3 regions of the Aestuariirhabdus haliotis genome follow, and region 1 is predicted to be linked to each of the others. Evidence: predicted binding sites of a transcription regulator. Region 1 holds the regulator's gene; each other region holds the start of a gene.
What was found. Region 1 encodes PhoB, which activates phosphate uptake and scavenging genes when phosphate is short. Its sites were predicted from a motif close to TGTCATANNNNTGTCANA; they were not measured.

Region 2: MIB40_RS08680 (UDP-2,3-diacylglucosamine diphosphatase) is a predicted target of PhoB. The motif match lies at 1,963-1,980, and genes of this name have one in related genera.
Region 3: MIB40_RS15300 (putative 2-aminoethylphosphonate ABC transporter substrate-binding protein) is a predicted target of PhoB. The motif match lies at 3,874-3,891, and genes of this name have one in related genera.

What each region holds. Positions count from the first base shown of each region.
Region 1 is NZ_JAKSDZ010000001.1:301,871-307,212, forward strand. Features, by position in the region: gene ubiA (4-hydroxybenzoate octaprenyltransferase) at 1-798, shown strand, start outside; gene phoB (phosphate regulon transcriptional regulator PhoB) at 874-1,563, shown strand; gene phoR (phosphate regulon sensor histidine kinase PhoR) at 1,565-2,878, shown strand; gene MIB40_RS01535 (bifunctional diguanylate cyclase/phosphodiesterase) at 2,881-5,342, opposite strand, start outside.
Region 2 is NZ_JAKSDZ010000010.1:808-6,149, forward strand. Features, by position in the region: gene MIB40_RS08670 (peptidylprolyl isomerase) at 255-827, opposite strand; gene MIB40_RS08675 (AraC family transcriptional regulator) at 811-1,857, opposite strand; gene MIB40_RS08680 (UDP-2,3-diacylglucosamine diphosphatase) at 2,013-2,849, shown strand; gene MIB40_RS08685 (GNAT family N-acyltransferase) at 2,846-4,579, shown strand; gene MIB40_RS19735 (asparagine synthase-related protein) at 4,699-5,342, shown strand, end outside.
Region 3 is NZ_JAKSDZ010000035.1:25,630-30,971, forward strand. Features, by position in the region: gene MIB40_RS15290 (putative 2-aminoethylphosphonate ABC transporter permease subunit) at 1-1,424, opposite strand, end outside; gene MIB40_RS15295 (putative 2-aminoethylphosphonate ABC transporter ATP-binding protein) at 1,421-2,605, opposite strand; gene MIB40_RS15300 (putative 2-aminoethylphosphonate ABC transporter substrate-binding protein) at 2,742-3,767, opposite strand; gene MIB40_RS15305 (phytanoyl-CoA dioxygenase family protein) at 3,969-4,826, opposite strand; gene MIB40_RS15310 (HD domain-containing protein) at 4,836-5,342, opposite strand, start outside.

The sequences.
Region 1 (5,342 bases):
TTGTTATGGCCCACTCTCTGGGCCTTGTGGGCGGCGGCTGAGGGCCTGCCCCGCTTTGATCTGTTGCTGATTTTTATTCTGGGTACGGTGCTAATGCGTAGCGCCGGCTGCGTGATTAACGATTATGCCGACCGTGATTTCGATGGTCTGGTAGAAAGGACTCGAGACCGGCCGCTTGCTCAGGGTCGAATTCAGCCACGCGAAGCGCTGGTGTTGTTTTCAGTCATGGTGGGTCTGGCTTTCGTACTGGTGCTTTTTACCAATCCATTGACCGTCTATTTATCCGTGGGTGGTCTGTTGTTGGCTGCCTGTTACCCTTTTATGAAGCGCTATACCCATTTGCCTCAGGTGGTTTTGGGAGCGGCCTTTGCCTGGTCGATTCCTATGGCATGGGCGGCGCAAAACGGTGAAGTCGCTCCCGTGGCGGGCCTGTTGTATATCGCTACCCTGATGTGGACAGTGGCGTACGATACCCAATACGCCATGGTGGATCGAGAGGATGATCTTAAGGCGGGTATCAAATCGACAGCGATCTTGTTCGGCGAAGCCGATAATACGATGATTGCGATATTGCAGGGATTTACCTTACTGGTATTGCTGATGGTGGCCGATCAACTCGTGCTGGGGCCGGCTTTTTATCTGGGATTGGCAGCGGCTTGCGGGTTATTTGTCTACCAATATCGTTTAACCCGGGGCAGAAAGCGTGAAGAGTGCTTCAAGGCCTTTTTGAATAACCACTGGGTAGGTTTGGTGATTTTCCTGGGATTGTTTGTTGATTACGGCTTGCGAACGCTTTGACATCAAGTTGTAATGTGACTGTAACAATCCCCCGCTGTAATAGTGCCAGGTTGCTCGTTAGGAACAGGTACTGCCGTGACTGCAAAAACCATATTAATAGTTGATGATGAATCGGCGATCCGTGAAATGATAGCGGTCGCGTTGGAAATGGCCGGTTATAGAACGCTGCAGGCCGAAAACGCCCAGCAAGCACAGGCGATGATCGTCGATCACAAACCCGATTTGATGTTGCTCGACTGGATGATGCCGGAAACAACAGGCATTGAACTGGCCCGACGGCTCAAGCGTGATGAGGTGACCGAAGGTTTACCGATCATTATGCTCACCGCAAAGAGTGAAGAGGACAACAAGATTCAGGGTCTTGAAACCGGTGCAGATGATTACATCACCAAACCTTTTTCCCCTCGCGAGCTGGTTGCCCGGCTCAAGGCCGTGCTGCGTCGCAGCCAGATTAATGAGCCTCAGGAACCCATTGTTGTACAGGGTTTGGAGCTCGATCCGGTTAGCCATCGGGTCAGTATCGACGGCCATGCTGCCGAAATGGGACCGACAGAATTTCGCCTGCTACAGTTCTTTATGACTCATCAGGAGCGAGCCTACACGCGAGGTCAGCTGCTGGATCAGGTGTGGGGTGGTAACGTCTATGTAGAAGAGCGCACCGTCGATGTACACATCAGGCGTTTACGTAAAGCCCTGGGTGCGGGTTATGAACTGTTGATTCAAACCGTGCGCGGCACGGGTTATCGATTCTCTACCAGGACTTGAAATGGAGCGTAACTGGCGGCAGCGTCTATTGGGTGATCTGCTCTGGTTATTGGCCGGTGGTTTGCTGCTGGGGATGATGACGGGCAGTTATGGCTGGAGTCTGGTATTGGTCATCGGCGCCTATCTTGGCTGGTGTCTATATAACCTGACACGCTTGCTACGATGGCTGACCGTTAATGCTCAGAGCCAGGAGTCTCCGCCTGAAAGCGTGGGTGTCTGGGGTGACCTGTTCGATAATATATATCGTTTGCAACAGCGTAATCTTGGTGCTCGTGAGCGGTTGCGTTCGGTCATAAAACGGGTGCAGGATTCCACTTCTGCCTTACGCGATGCGGTGGTTATGGTGGACGCCGATAGTGCGTTGGACTGGTGGAATGATGCCGCCGAACGTTTGTTGGGTTTGCGCTCTCCCGGAGACCGTGGCCAGCGTGTGACCAATCTGATCCGGGACCCGCGCTTTGCCCGATACTTCTCTCGAGGTGATTATCGCGAGCCGCTGGAACTGAATTCCCCGGTTGATGATCAACGGCGACTGCAATATTTGATTACCCGATTCGGTAAAGGGGAACGTTTACTGGTGGTTCGTGATGTGACCCGCTTGCATCACCTGGAACAGATGCGCAAGGATCTTGTGGGTAATGTTTCCCACGAACTGCGAACGCCGCTCACGGTCATTCGAGGCTATCTGGAAACCCTGCAGCAGCATTCAGAAGGCATCCCGGATCATTGGTTACGAGCCGTAGGTCAAATGAGTCGACAGACCGAACGTATGGGCAACCTGGTGACCGATCTGTTGCTGTTGTCGCGTCTGGAAAGTGGTGATGAAGGTATCGATCAACGCAAGGTGCCGATGCATCCCCTTCTGCACCGTATCATTGAGGATGCCGCCGAGCTGCTCGATGACCCGGAGCGCATTGAGCTTGAATGCGACGAAGAGGCGGTGCTGCTGGGTCAGGAGCCGGAACTGCACAGTGCCTTTTCAAATCTGGTGTTGAATGCTGTCAAGTACACACCGTCTCCAGGTCAGATCAAAGTGCGCTGGTGGCAGGACAAGAAAGGTGCTCACTTATCGGTTGAGGACAAAGGCATTGGCATTGATCCGATTCATATTCCCCGGTTGACGGAGCGTTTTTATCGTGTGGATTCGAGTCGCTCAATTGAAACCGGCGGTACGGGGCTCGGGCTGGCGATCGTCAAACATGTGCTGCTGCGTCATAGGGGTGTGATGTCTGTGCGTAGCGCGCCAGGCAAAGGCAGTACGTTTAGCTGCCATTTTGATCTGGAAATGTGTGTGCCGATCAGTAAGGCGGTTTAACGCTAAACTGAAATAGGCTCGCCTTTTAGCAAGGCCGATAATTCTTCTGCAGTGACCGGTTTACTAATCAGATATCCTTGAATCTCATCACAGCCGCTGCGACGCAGGAACTCGGCATGCTGTGGATGTTCGACACCCTCGGCAACTACCCTGAGGTCGAGACTCATCGCCATGGCGATGATGGCTCGTGTAATGGTGCAATCATTTTCATTGTCAGGGATGCCACTGATAAAGCTGCGATCAATTTTAAGGGCCGTAACAGGAAAGCGCTTCAGATAGCTCAGGGAGGCGTATCCTGTACCAAAGTCATCAATACTGATACTCACGCCCAGTTCGCGAATACGGTGGATGCTGTTGCTGATGCGCGAGTTTTCCTCCAACAGAATACTTTCGGTCAGCTCCAGTTCGAGTAACTGAGGGTCCAATCCGGTTTTTTTCAGGGTGCGCTCCACGACCGAGAAACCATCGCCTTGTCGCAGTTGTTGCGCCGACAGGTTAACCGATACGCGTATCTCACCGCTGCCCTCATCCAGCCATGTTTTGGCTTGGCGGCATGCCTGCTCCAGTACCTGTTCACCGATGGCGTTGATCAGGCCATTCTCTTCGGCGAGATAGATAAAACGCTCGGGTTCGATGAGCCCCAGTTGCGGGTGCTGCCAGCGAACCAGGGCCTCTACCCCTTGAATGGTGCCCGTTGCCAGATGCAGCTTGGGCTGGTAATAAACTTCAAACTCCTTATTCTCCACCGCCTTGCGCAAGGCGCTTTCCAGCAGAGGCAGCTGCTGGTCTTTATCAGCCAGTTCATCGGTATAAAAATGGAAATGATTGCCGGCGAAATTCTTGGCTTCGATCAGGGCTCGGGAGGCGCCCTGGAGTAACGTGGGAGCATCGCGGGACTGCTGCGGAAAGCGACTGATGCCGGCGCTTACGGAAACCGACAGGTCGTGGTTGCCGACCCGGTATTCACGCCCTGCTTTGTGCAGCAGTTGCTCGGTGAAGTGCATTAAGCTGCCCAATCCCGGGTCGCCGGGTAACAGAAGTGCGAATTCATCGCTACCTGTCCGTGCTACCAGCTCGGCTTCTTGCGCGAAGGTTCGTAAGCGTTTAGAGAACTGCACCAGCAATTGATCGCCCACCTCATGGCCGAGTGATTCATTGATCTGTTTGAAGCGATCAAGGTTGAGCAGGATAAGTGTCAGGGCCTTACCCTGCTGGGTTGCCTTGGTCAGGCGGCGTAAGAACAGATCCCGATTGCCAAGCCCGGTCAGGTTGTCGAAGCTGGCCAGGAAATGCAGTCGGTCTTCGGTTTTTTGCTTGTCGGACAGGTCACTATAAATGCCGAGGCAGTGGTGATTATCGCTCTGGGGATCAGCAACCAGGGTATAACTGGCTGACACCGGATAGGCGCTGCCATCCTTGCGGTATTCTAAAATTTCTCCGCTCCAGAAGCCTTGCTGATGGAGTTTTTCGCCAATTTCCTGATAAAACAGTGGATCGTGATGTCGAGAAATTTCGTTGTATTTGCGCCCAATCAATTCGGCGTTGCGGTAACCGGTCAGTTCACAAAAACTGGGGTTTACTTGCAAGAATCGGTAGCGATTGTCGAGCAAGCATACGGCCTGATTGGTTAGCATGCTGAGCAGACGAAACAGTTCGCTTTCAGCCTGTTGCTGCTTTTCGGTTGTAATATTGCGGCGGGTGCCGGTCATTCGAATGATGCGGCCCTGGGAATCCCAGGCGGTGGCCTGCCCTCGATCTTCCAGCCAGATCCATTGTCCGTTGCTGTGACGAGCCCGGAACTGGACCAGGTATTCCATACTGTCGCCGTTGAGAAAACCTTGCATGGTTTCCTTAAGGCGTAGCAGATTTTGTTCGTTGGTCAGGGGTTTAAGGCTGTCTACAAATCCCTGATGTCCCGTAAGACGATGCCCCAGCATTTCCATGGCCTGGGGTTGAATAAAACGGTCTTGGCTCAGGTTCCATTCCCACAGGCTCAGGTCGGCCGCTTCCAGGGCCAGTGCTAGTCGCTGTTCGGCTAATTGCGCAGTCTGTCGGGCACGGCGTAGTTGCTTGCCAAGACGCACAGCCTGTTGTTTATCGTTATCCTCGGAAACATCCGAGTGAATAGCCGTTTCTCGGTCGCTCAGTTGGCGCTGGCTACGGGTTAGCTCACGTTGGGATTGCTGAAGCCTGAGTTGCAGCTGGTCGTTGCGTTCCAGTAGCTGGTATCGTTTGAGCAGAAAGCGGTTGATCGACAGGTTGGCGTAGCTGATCAGGGCCGTAGCCAGTAATAGTCCCAGAGAGGTCAGTTGCGAGTCCTGGCCACCTTGCCACAGCAGTTCTACGACGAGCGGTAAAATCGCGCTGATGGCAAAACAAAAAAAGGCGGGTGGATACACGGCATAAAACGCCATGGCGGTGAGCATGGCCGCTAGCAAGAGTAGATAGACGACACCGGCGAGGG
Region 2 (5,342 bases), on a different contig from region 1:
TCGTGACCTCACAGGCATCATCCGCAGTCACAAGTACCGATCTTAATCCTCTCTAAACCGGATAACTGTCGATGCAGGGCAGGTGATAATGATGTCGGATAGGTTATGGGCGGCCCAAAGCAACCGGGACGTGCTGTAGCGCGAAGCCCATGGGCAAGCGTAAATTCTGGGAAGGGGCGTTTGAGCAGAGGAACAGAAGAGAAAACAGGCCGCGTCGATGACCCAGGCAGGTCATCGACGCATAAAACCCTCACCTATTCAGGCAGACGGCTGGCCTTGAGAATTACGATATCTTCCTTGGGCACGTTCTGGAAAGAACCGCGATTTCCGGTAGGGCTGGTGACAATCTTGTCGACCACATCCATGCCTTCAATCACTTGACCAAATACGGCATAGCCCCAACCACTTCGGCTTTCGCTTTTGAAGTCCAGGTAAGGGTTGTCGTTGACGTTAATAAAAAACTGGGCGGTGGCTGAATGCGGGTCGCCAGTACGGGCCATGGCCAATGTGCCACGGGTATTTTTCAGGCCATTGTTGGCTTCGTTTTCGATCGCGCCGCGGGTTTGTTTGCGCACCAGACCGGGTTCGAAACCGCCGGCCTGAGCCATAAAGTTGGGAATGACCCGGTGAAACAGTAAACCGTCGTAGTAGCCATCATCGACATACTTGAGAAAGTTTTTGGTGCTCTTGGTGGCCTTAACGGCAAAGAGCTCGATGGTAAAATTACCGAGGCTGGTTTCCATAACCACTTTGGGGTTGTCGGCTACGGCCACGGAGGAAACTGCCAGCAACAGGGTTAGCAGCAGGGCATTAAGGCGTCGAATCATTCGAATGCTCCAGGGTTGGGTTGGTTAAGGTTTGTTCGTTGTTACGATAAGCCCCCGGAGTAACACCGGTCCATTTCTTAAAGGCACGATGGAAGGTGCTGGGTTCGGAGAACCCAATTTCGGTGGCTATTTCATTGATGGAGAGCTGGTTGCGCTCCAGATGATAGATGGCCGCATCCCGGCGCAGGTTGTCTTTGATCTCCTGGTAGGAGGTGCCTTCATCTCGCAGCCGGCGTCTGAGGGTCTGTGGCGTCAGGTGCAAACTGTCGGCGATCTGTTCGAAATCGGGAAAGGGGCGACTGAAGTCTTTGCCCAATCGGCTGCGAATCACTCCGGTGATGCTGTTGCCGTAATCGGGTTTGGCCAGCAGCATGGAAGGAGAGGTTTGCAGAAACTGCTTGAGAGTGCGTTCATCCTGCAGTATCGGCAGTTTCAGAAACTGGGCCGGAAAACGCAGCCGCGTCGCGGTGCTGGAAAAATGGTGAGGGCAGGAGAACAGGCGCCGGTATTCACCCTGGTGTTCGGGGGCCGGGTAGCTCAGTTCGACACTGTCCAGCGGAATACGTCGACCAATCAGCCAGCTGCCAAAGCGCGACCAGATCACCAGCAGGGATTCGGTCAGGTAATGCAGGGGGTCGGTTTGTTCATCAATATCAAAGGTGAGAATGGCTTGTTCTTTTTCCAGCTGCAGCTCGAAGGTGGGTGTGTCGGGAAACAGGCCGTAGAATCGGCTGGCCCGGCGCAAAGCCTGTTCCAGGGTGGTGCAATGGATAATGGCCAGGCTCATCATGGCAAAGCTGCCAGGACTGCTGGGAGCGGGGCCATAGCCACCAAATTCATCGTCCAGTTCATGCCAGATGGTGCGGATCAGGCGGGCGTATTGGGTCGCCGTTACCCGCACGCCCTGTTCTTTGATCAGTTCGGTCGGTAAGCCGGCCTGGTGCAGAATGCTTCGCGCAGAGCGTTGCTTGCGCTCGGCGCCGGCCAGTGCGGCCATAACAAAATGGTGTGGAATGGTGTGGTTCTGCATCAGTGAACGCGGTTATCTATTGGTATCGCACGGCAGTGTGTACGCTTTTGGCGCTATTGGCAACCGAAGCGCCCGTCGGGCCGTATGGGTTCATTATCTCCGATTTGTCTTCAAACTGTCACCGATCTGTCATCTTCGGGCGATAGCGTGAAGCTATGAAACAGAACTCAGCCGCTATCTACTACCGAACCCTCTGGTTGTCCGACATCCATCTGGGCAACAAGGATTGTCATGCCGATTACCTGCTGGACCTGCTCTCTCAGGTGCAGTGTGATCACCTGTATCTGCTGGGTGATATTGTCGATATTCTGGCGTTGAAAAAACGGCTTTACTGGCCGTCCAGCCATTATGAGGTGCTGCGGTGCTTCCAGCGTATGGCGGCCAATGGCACGCGAGTCACCTACATTCCGGGCAATCATGATGCGCCGCTGAGAGACTTCGCCTACGGTGAGTTATTGGGTATCGAAGTCTGCCCGGAAGCGATCCACCAGACAGCAGATGGCAAGCGACTGTTGCTGCTGCACGGGGATGAGTTCGACCATGCCGTGATGTTGCGCAGCATCAATCGGCTAATAGGGCTGCATGCCCATGACCTGGCCGTCTTCCTTAACCGCTGGACGCACCGTGCGCGTCGGTTGCTGGGCATGCCTTACTGGTCCTTTGCCAACTACTTGAAGGAGCATGTTAAGCAGGCACGTGATGCCATTGAGAGCTACGAATTACTGGCCATGCGCACGGCGGCAATGCGAGGCTTCGATGGTATCGTGTGCGGTCATATTCACAAACCCGAAATACGCTATGGCACTGATGGGCAGTCGCTTTACTGCAATACCGGAGACTGGACCGAAAGTTGTACGGCGATGGTGGAAACCCTGTCGGGAGAGCTTCAGTTGCTGCACTGGAGTGACTGCCAGGAAACGATAAGAAGCCACCATCCTCATGCCAAAAGCGTTGAGCAGGACACTCGCGCATTAAGCAGGGGATTGCTGTGATCAGTGTTGAAACCGCGTTGGAGCAACGTTTTCCCGGGCTTTCCAAGCGTCGTCCCAAACTGGGTAAAACCCTGACCGCTTTCTTACGCTACTTGCTGCATGAGTCAGAGTTTCGGCATTTCGAACAGAAATACCCGCACCTGCAAGGTTTCGACTTTGTTGAGCAGGTGCTGGAGTATTTTGATTTTGACTATCGGGCTTTTGATCGTGAGTGCCGTCGAATTCCCCATCAGGGCAGGGTGGTGGTGGTGGCCAACCATCCGATAGGCTCTCTCGATGGCCTGGCGCTGTTAAAATTGATCGGCTCGGTGCGCAGGGACGTGAAGGTGATTGCCAACGATCTTTTGTATCAATTACCACCGCTGCGCTCCTTGTTATTGCCCGTAGACAATATCAATGGCCGTACGCCAGCCGAAAACGTTCGGGATATTCACCGCTTTTTGCAAGACGATGGCGCGGTGGTGGTGTTTCCGGCTGGTGAAGTTTCCCGCATGGGGCCTGCGGGTATTCGTGATGGCAAATGGAACGCGGGTTTCCTGCGCTTTGCCGAGCGCGCGCAGGCGCCGATCGTACCCATGCATCTGGATGGCAGGAATTCGCTGTTCTTTTACGCGTTGTCGATGTTGGCCAAACCCATTTCCAGTTTGTGGTTGGTTCGGGAGATGTTCAAGCAGGCCAATAATCATATCGATGTGCGTATTGGTAAACCGATTTACCCTCATCAATGGCAGGGCCTGGGTCGCCCCTCGAAGGAGCTTGCTCGGCAATTAAAGAGGCAGGTGTATCGCCTGGGGCGGGGTAAAACCATGCATCGTTTCGAGGCAGAACTTGAGGCCATTGCGCACCCGGAAGAGCGGCGCCGTCTGCGCACCGAAATTCACCAGTGTCAGCTGTTGGGCAGCACATCCGACAATTTGTCCATTTACCTGTGTCGTTATCGTGCCGATTCGACCATTATGCGGGAAGTGGCCCGGTTGCGGGAGTTGACCTTTCGCACGGTACAGGAAGGCACCGGTTATTGCCGGGACTGGGACCGGTACGATCTCTATTACGATCATCTGTTATTGTGGGATGACGACGCGTTGGAGATTGCCGGTGCCTATCGCATGATGGCAAGTAGCCAATGTGTGGACGAGCAGGGGGAGATCACAGGGCTCTATAGCCAGACCCTGTTTGATCTCAACCCCGGCTTTGTCCCCATCGCCCGGCAAGGTTTGGAATTGGGACGAAGCTTTGTTCAGCCCCGTTATCAGGGCAAGCGCAGTCTGGATTACTTGTGGTACGGCATTGGTGCCTACCTTAATTTGCACCCGGAAATTCGTTACCTGTTTGGGCCGGTATCGATCAGCCATTCCTACCCGGAAAAGGCCAAGCAGTTGCTGGTGCGGTTCTATAGCGACTGGTTTTCGGATGGTGATGGTTTGGCTACCGCACTGCAACCCTTTGGTGAGGTCTTTTCATCTACGCCGAGTGCTGGCAAACAGATGCCTGACGTGAGCAGCGATGCCTATGGCACAGCCTGGAAAACCTTGCGCGCCGAGCTGGCTGAGCTGGGTGTGAAGGTGCCGGTACTCTATAAACAATACGCCGAGGTGTGTGAGCCCGGTGGGGCCCGTTTTTGCGACTTTAATGTCGACCCGCAGTTCTCTAACTGTATCGATGGGTTTATGGTGGTTGAACTGGAGCGGGTGAAAACCAAGAAACGACTACGCTATCTCGGGCAGCCCTGATTCTTTTTGCTTGTGATTGGCTATACTGACTCCTGACTTAAGCGGGGGCAAAGGATGCCAGAATCAACAGGCCGCAACAGGCGGGTCAGAGGTTATGCCAACATTCAGGGGCGGGTATTGTGAGTTGGTCTATTGCGGCGGCCCTGTCGACAGGCGCTGCTATATCGCCTGAATTACGCTCGGAATTAAAACAAGCCGTTGCCAGTCCTCCTTCGTTTCAGCCGACATGCAACAACTATCATCTGGAAACGACGTTCTGTCATATCAGTCTGGCCTGGAGTGACTGGCGAAACAAGCCTCTGGCCGAGGTCACTAGCGGCCCAAATAATGCCCGGCTCAGTCTGATCCTGTTGGGTGAGTGTTTCGAAGCGGCCAGTATCAATCCCCGAGAGTTGCTGGCGCGTTATCAGCAACAGGGTATCACTGCGCTGGAAGGGCTCAACGGGCGTTATATTGCCCTCGTGGTTGACGAAGTCCGGCAGCGATTGCAGGTGGTCACTGACGCGTTGGGCTTGCGTAAACTCTACCAATGCGAACTGTCGGGACAGCTGCTGCTGTGCAGTTCTCTGGAATCCTTTCGGGCGATCAGCGCCTTCAGGCCAAGGCTTGACCATTACGGTGCGGCGCAACTTCTGATCACCAGCCATCTGTGCGATGAGCACTCCTTGTTGGAGGGGGTGACACTGTTGCCGCCTGCCACACGCCTGCAATGCCAGGGCGCTACAGTGCAACACGAGCGTTATTGGACGCCCTCTATCGAATC
Region 3 (5,342 bases), on a different contig from region 1:
ACTTTGAAGAAGGTGGTATAAAAAGGCACCTTCAACGATGCCGAAACCGATTCGAATTCCTTATCGATCTGTTTCAAACTGGTAACCGCCGTGAGATGACAGACCGTATAAAAATGCACCAATGTGTTTAATACCAGAATAGCCAATGTGCCATAGATAACATTCAGAGGGTTGTCCGGCGCGTTAAAGAAAAAGATGTAGGATAAACCCAGCACCATACCCGGGATCGCCATCGGCAACATGGCCAAAAACTGCATCACCTTGCGCAACCAGGGAAATACATTCATTTTCTCATTCAAATACGCCAGGGAAAAAACGATAAGGGTGCCAATCAATGAAACCCAGAAAGCCATTCGCAGCGAATTAAAATAGGATTCCCAGCCGCCCCCATCCATCATATCGAATTGGTAGTTATTCAGGGTAAGGTCAAGATTGTAAGGCCAGAAGTTGATCAGCGACGCGTAAACGGCCATGCCGATCACCAACAACAGAAACGCACCGATAAGGCCGCAAAAGCCAAACAAAAGCATATCCCTTATTGGCTGAGCCTCTGGCCGTATGGCAACGGCTCGAGCCCCAACCTGAGCCGTCTGGCGCTTCTGTACCCGACGCTCAATCCAGAACGAGAGGATGGCCGGACACAGCAAAATGATACTCACCACCGCACCCATCTGAAAATTTTGTTGCCCGACTACCTGCTTGTAGATATCCGTAGCCAGCACGTTGTACTGGCCACCGATCACCTTGGCCACGCCAAAGTCGGTGATCGCCAGGGTAAAACAGACAAAGATGGTATTCACCAAACCATAGCGAACCCCCGGCAGGGTAATGGTGAAAAACACTCGCCATGCCGGCGTTTTTAACGCCTTGGCAGCTTCATACAAGCGCGCATCGCTATTGGCTAAGGCCGTCGTAAGAATCATCAGGGCATGGGGGAAAATCCAGAACGATAAACCGATGATAATGCCTACCGGTCCATAGATAGAATCCACGGGCAGCCAGTCTTTGAGAACACCCTGATTACCAAACAGATAGATCATGCTCAATGCCGGCAACAGTGAGGGGGCAAACAGGGGCAGACTACTGATAATACGGAAGCCTTTCTTGGCCACCATGCCGCTGCGGGTTAAAGCATAAGCGCTAATAAATGCACAACTGACAACAATCACCGTAGTCCAGCAGGCGATGATCAATGAATTGATAATGGAACTGAACAGCGCGGGGTTGGTAAAATATTCGACAAAGTTGGCCACACCAACAAACTGGCCCTGCTGATCCTGCAGGCTTTTTAATAACATGGTGGCCAGTGGGGCCAGCAACCCCAACATCAAAAATAAAACACCCAGTACTAAAAGAGTGCGCTGGAGAATACCCTCGAAGTTAAATCGAAATTGGTCAATGCCTCGTGCTATCAATGCTGTCATGCTTGCGCCCCTACCAGCATGCTCCATTGTTCGCCCGGTTGCAGATACTCAGTGGTTGAGGTGTCCTGGTCCCGAATACGCAATGGAACCGCCTGAGCGTCCGTGGCTTTTGGATAGAAGTGCAGATCCTGCTCATCGATAAGCAGGCTGATAATGTCGCCCACTGCGGGTTGTTGTTCGGCGTATTGATGGCCTGGCATATCAACCTCTATATCGACATCTATGGCCAGTCGAACCTCTAGCCGAACCAGGGCTCCCATAAAGACAATTTTTTGTACCGCCCCTCGTAAACCAAGGTTTTTGGGCGGAAGGCCAAGCTCCGCAGGCACCACTCTGACCCTCTCTGGACGAAAACCCAACTTACCTTCACTGACCTCCTGATCAAGACACAGGGGATAACTCAACTCCGTGCCTTCGATAACCAGTTTCTGATTATTTTCGAACCGACTGGGAAGTAAATTCATGCTACCGATAAAACGCGCCACAAATTCGGTCGCGGGATGATGATAGATCTCTTGCGGTGTTCCTGTCTGGGCAATGGTGCCATGGTCCATCACCACAATACGATCCGCCATGGTCAGCGCTTCATCCTGATCGTGAGTCACCATCACCGTGGTTATGCCGAGCGATCTTTGTAACTCGCAAATCTCCTTGCGCAGATGAAGGCGTACCCGTGCATCCAGTGCCGACAGCGGCTCATCCAACAGTAATAGTCCCGGTTGAATTGCCAGGGCCCTCGCCAGGGCGACTCGCTGCTGCTGGCCACCGGACAATTGACCGGGAAATTTCTCCTCGATGCCCGGCAAATCAATCTGTGCCAGCAGCTCGGCAACTCGAATGGCGCGCTCCTGCCGGGACAGCCTGTTGTTCACCAGACCGTAGGCAATATTGTCTGCCACCGTCAGATTTGGAAACAGGGCGTAAGACTGAAACACAATGCCAAAGTCCCGGTGTTGGGTTGGCAGATGTGTTATATCTTTCCCCCCCTGAATAATACGCCCTTGCTGCGCCTGTTCGAGGCCGGCAATGGTCCGCAGAAGGGTGGTTTTCCCGCAGCCGGAAGGCCCTAAAAAACAGACAAACTCCCCCTCATTGATTTGTAAGGAAATATCGTTGAGCGCGACAAAATCGTCAAAACGTTTTTCCAGTTCGGTAATTTCTAGATAAGGAGCTTGCAACATGATTCTATTCCCGGAGCACTGCATTATTTCAATCAGAGATCCAACACGGCTCCGATCCAATTCAAACAATCAGTTATGAAATTCTTTAACAATTAGGCGACCCGATCACTCAGGCCGCCATAAGCCGTAACAACAATTATTTTTTGGGTTCACTCTTGCTGTCGTAACGCTGCTGCCACTCCTTGAGAATGCGTGAACGATTAACAGCCGACCATTCAAAGTCGTTATCGATCATGCGATCGGCGATGTCCTCAGGGTAGTTCTTGATCGGCTTGGCAACGCCTGGCATAGCCACCACCGCATAGCTGTTGCTGTACAGTTCGTTGGCTTTGCGAGATACCGCCCAATCCATCAGGGTCTGGGCCGCTTTCAGCTTATCGGTGCCCTTAACGATGGCCGCCGCTTCCATATCCCAACCCAGGCCTTCAACGGGGAAAATCACTTCGATCGGCGCGCCCTTGTTGACCAGCTTGGCGCCGCGGTAAGCAAATGAAACGCCAATGGCGGTTTCACCAGCGGCAGCCAATTTGCAGGGTTTGGAACCCGAATGGGTGTAACGATCAATATTGCCATGCAACTTGTCCATGTATGCCCAGCCCTGGCCTTCACCAAAGCTTTGCAACCAACTGGACACATCCAGAAAACCGGTGCCGGAAGAGTTCGGATTAGGCATGATCACATGCCCCTTGTATTCCGGACGGGTTAGATCCTTCCAGCTGGTTGGCTTGGGCAGGTTCAGCTTCTTGGCTTCGATCGTGTTGTAGCAGATAGATGCCACCCAGGCATCCATACCCACCCAGGTAGGTTGCTCTCCCTTATCGACAAATTTCTTGCTCAGCTTTTCGACACCGGCAGGCTTGTACCCTTGCAGCATGCCCTGGTCTTTCAATACCAGCAGACTGGTCGCGGCCAGGCCCAACACCACATCGGCTTGAGGATTTTCTTTCTCGGCCAACAGGCGCGCCGTGACAATACCCGTAGAGTCACGCACCCAACGAATCCGGATGTCAGAATGTTCTTTCTGAAAAGCATTGGCGTAGGCCTTTAGCTGATCCGCTTCCAACGCGGTATACACCGTCAATTCCGTTTGTGCCTGTGCCTGCAATACAGTACCGACACTCAGCACAGCCGCCAGCATGCGGGCTTTAGCAATCAGTTTCATCTTAATCTCCAGCATAAATAGTAAAAAACAGAGGGGGATGACAATCCCGACAGACTCAAAGAGCCACCAGAACCTGGTATAGACCAAGAAAATTATGCCGAGACAAGATGACAACGCGATGACAGTTTTAAATACATTTTATGACCATATTTCACCGCCATCACAACGCCTCTTCTCAGAGACAAAGCAAAAAATAATTTATCACTGCTTCGATTTTCGATGACGGGTCGGGGTCGCTACATGGAAACTCGGGTGGTCAAATTCACGATGTTTCATGCCGTAATACTCATCATAAAAATCACCATAACCCTGTGCATTAAACGTATAAAACATGGCTCTTCTGGAATGATCGGAGTTGTTTTTTTCCGAATAGTGGGGCACATAGGAATCAAAAATGACTACATCCCCGGGTTGCGCAAGAACCGCCTGCCATTCTATTTGATTAACCACCTCTTGCTGTATGACCCCATGACGATCGCCACCTTCATAGCTGGGTAGAATCGGAAGCGCTCCACCGCTGGTGTTTTGCACTGGAAAGTGATGGTCTGAAAGATCATCACGATAATTCTTGGGAAAATAGAGACAACCATTTTCGACCGTCGATTCATCAAGAAAAATCGCCACGGTAATATGGTAATTGGGTTTAAGGTGATTGTAAGCAATCACATCCTGATGCGGTTTAAAGGCACCACCACCCGGGTTTTTGGCGTTGCATTTATCTTTAAAAAGAACGAATTCATCGCCGGTCAATTGCTTAATGTACTGTTGCAGTTTGGGGACAATCTGTTCTCGTACGCTGCGGTTATAGCCCTTGATATATTCAAAACGACAGACCTTGAGCGCATTATCAATTTCAGGAACAACGATCAACTCTTCCGGATGATCACGATAAAATTCGGTCGCACTCTCCTCACTACTGTGCATTCTCTGCAACAATCGCTCGGCGTGCTCGGTCAGATTCGCACTCACCTTTTCCAGCAGCATCATTTCCAGGGATGACAACCCCTGCTCTAGCACAACGTAGCCCCGATCCATAAACTCATCTTGGGTAGATAACATCACAACCTCTTAGTTCGCTGTTTGAATGGCCGCTTCCAGATAGACGCGGTACTGAGCAAAAGGCTGCAGGCTCATCTCTTCGATTTTTCCTTCGTCATCCCAACGACGCAGCTGGATGGCCTCTTCCGCATATTCCTGCTGCATAAACGCCCTTTGCTCCTCCTCAGTCATTAACCCTCCCTGATGATGAAACGAATCCAGGGATGCCGTCGACAAATCAGCCAGATACCCCTCTTCGACCGAACACAGATACCGCTTCGCCTGGGCATGCAGACGGATGGGTTCGGTCACCGCCGGAGGAAAATACGCTGAAAGATAATCGGCACCCACTCGATCGTGCTGATAGTTACCAAAGGCAACATCGGTCGCCGCAAGCAGATGACCGATATCATGCAGCAGCGCGGCGGCAATCAGTTCATTGCCAGCCCCGGAGCGTGCAGCCAACTCAGCGCACTGCACCGCATGCTCGGTTTGGGTAATATTTTCGCCGTAGGTTTGGTTGCCTTCGACAGAAAA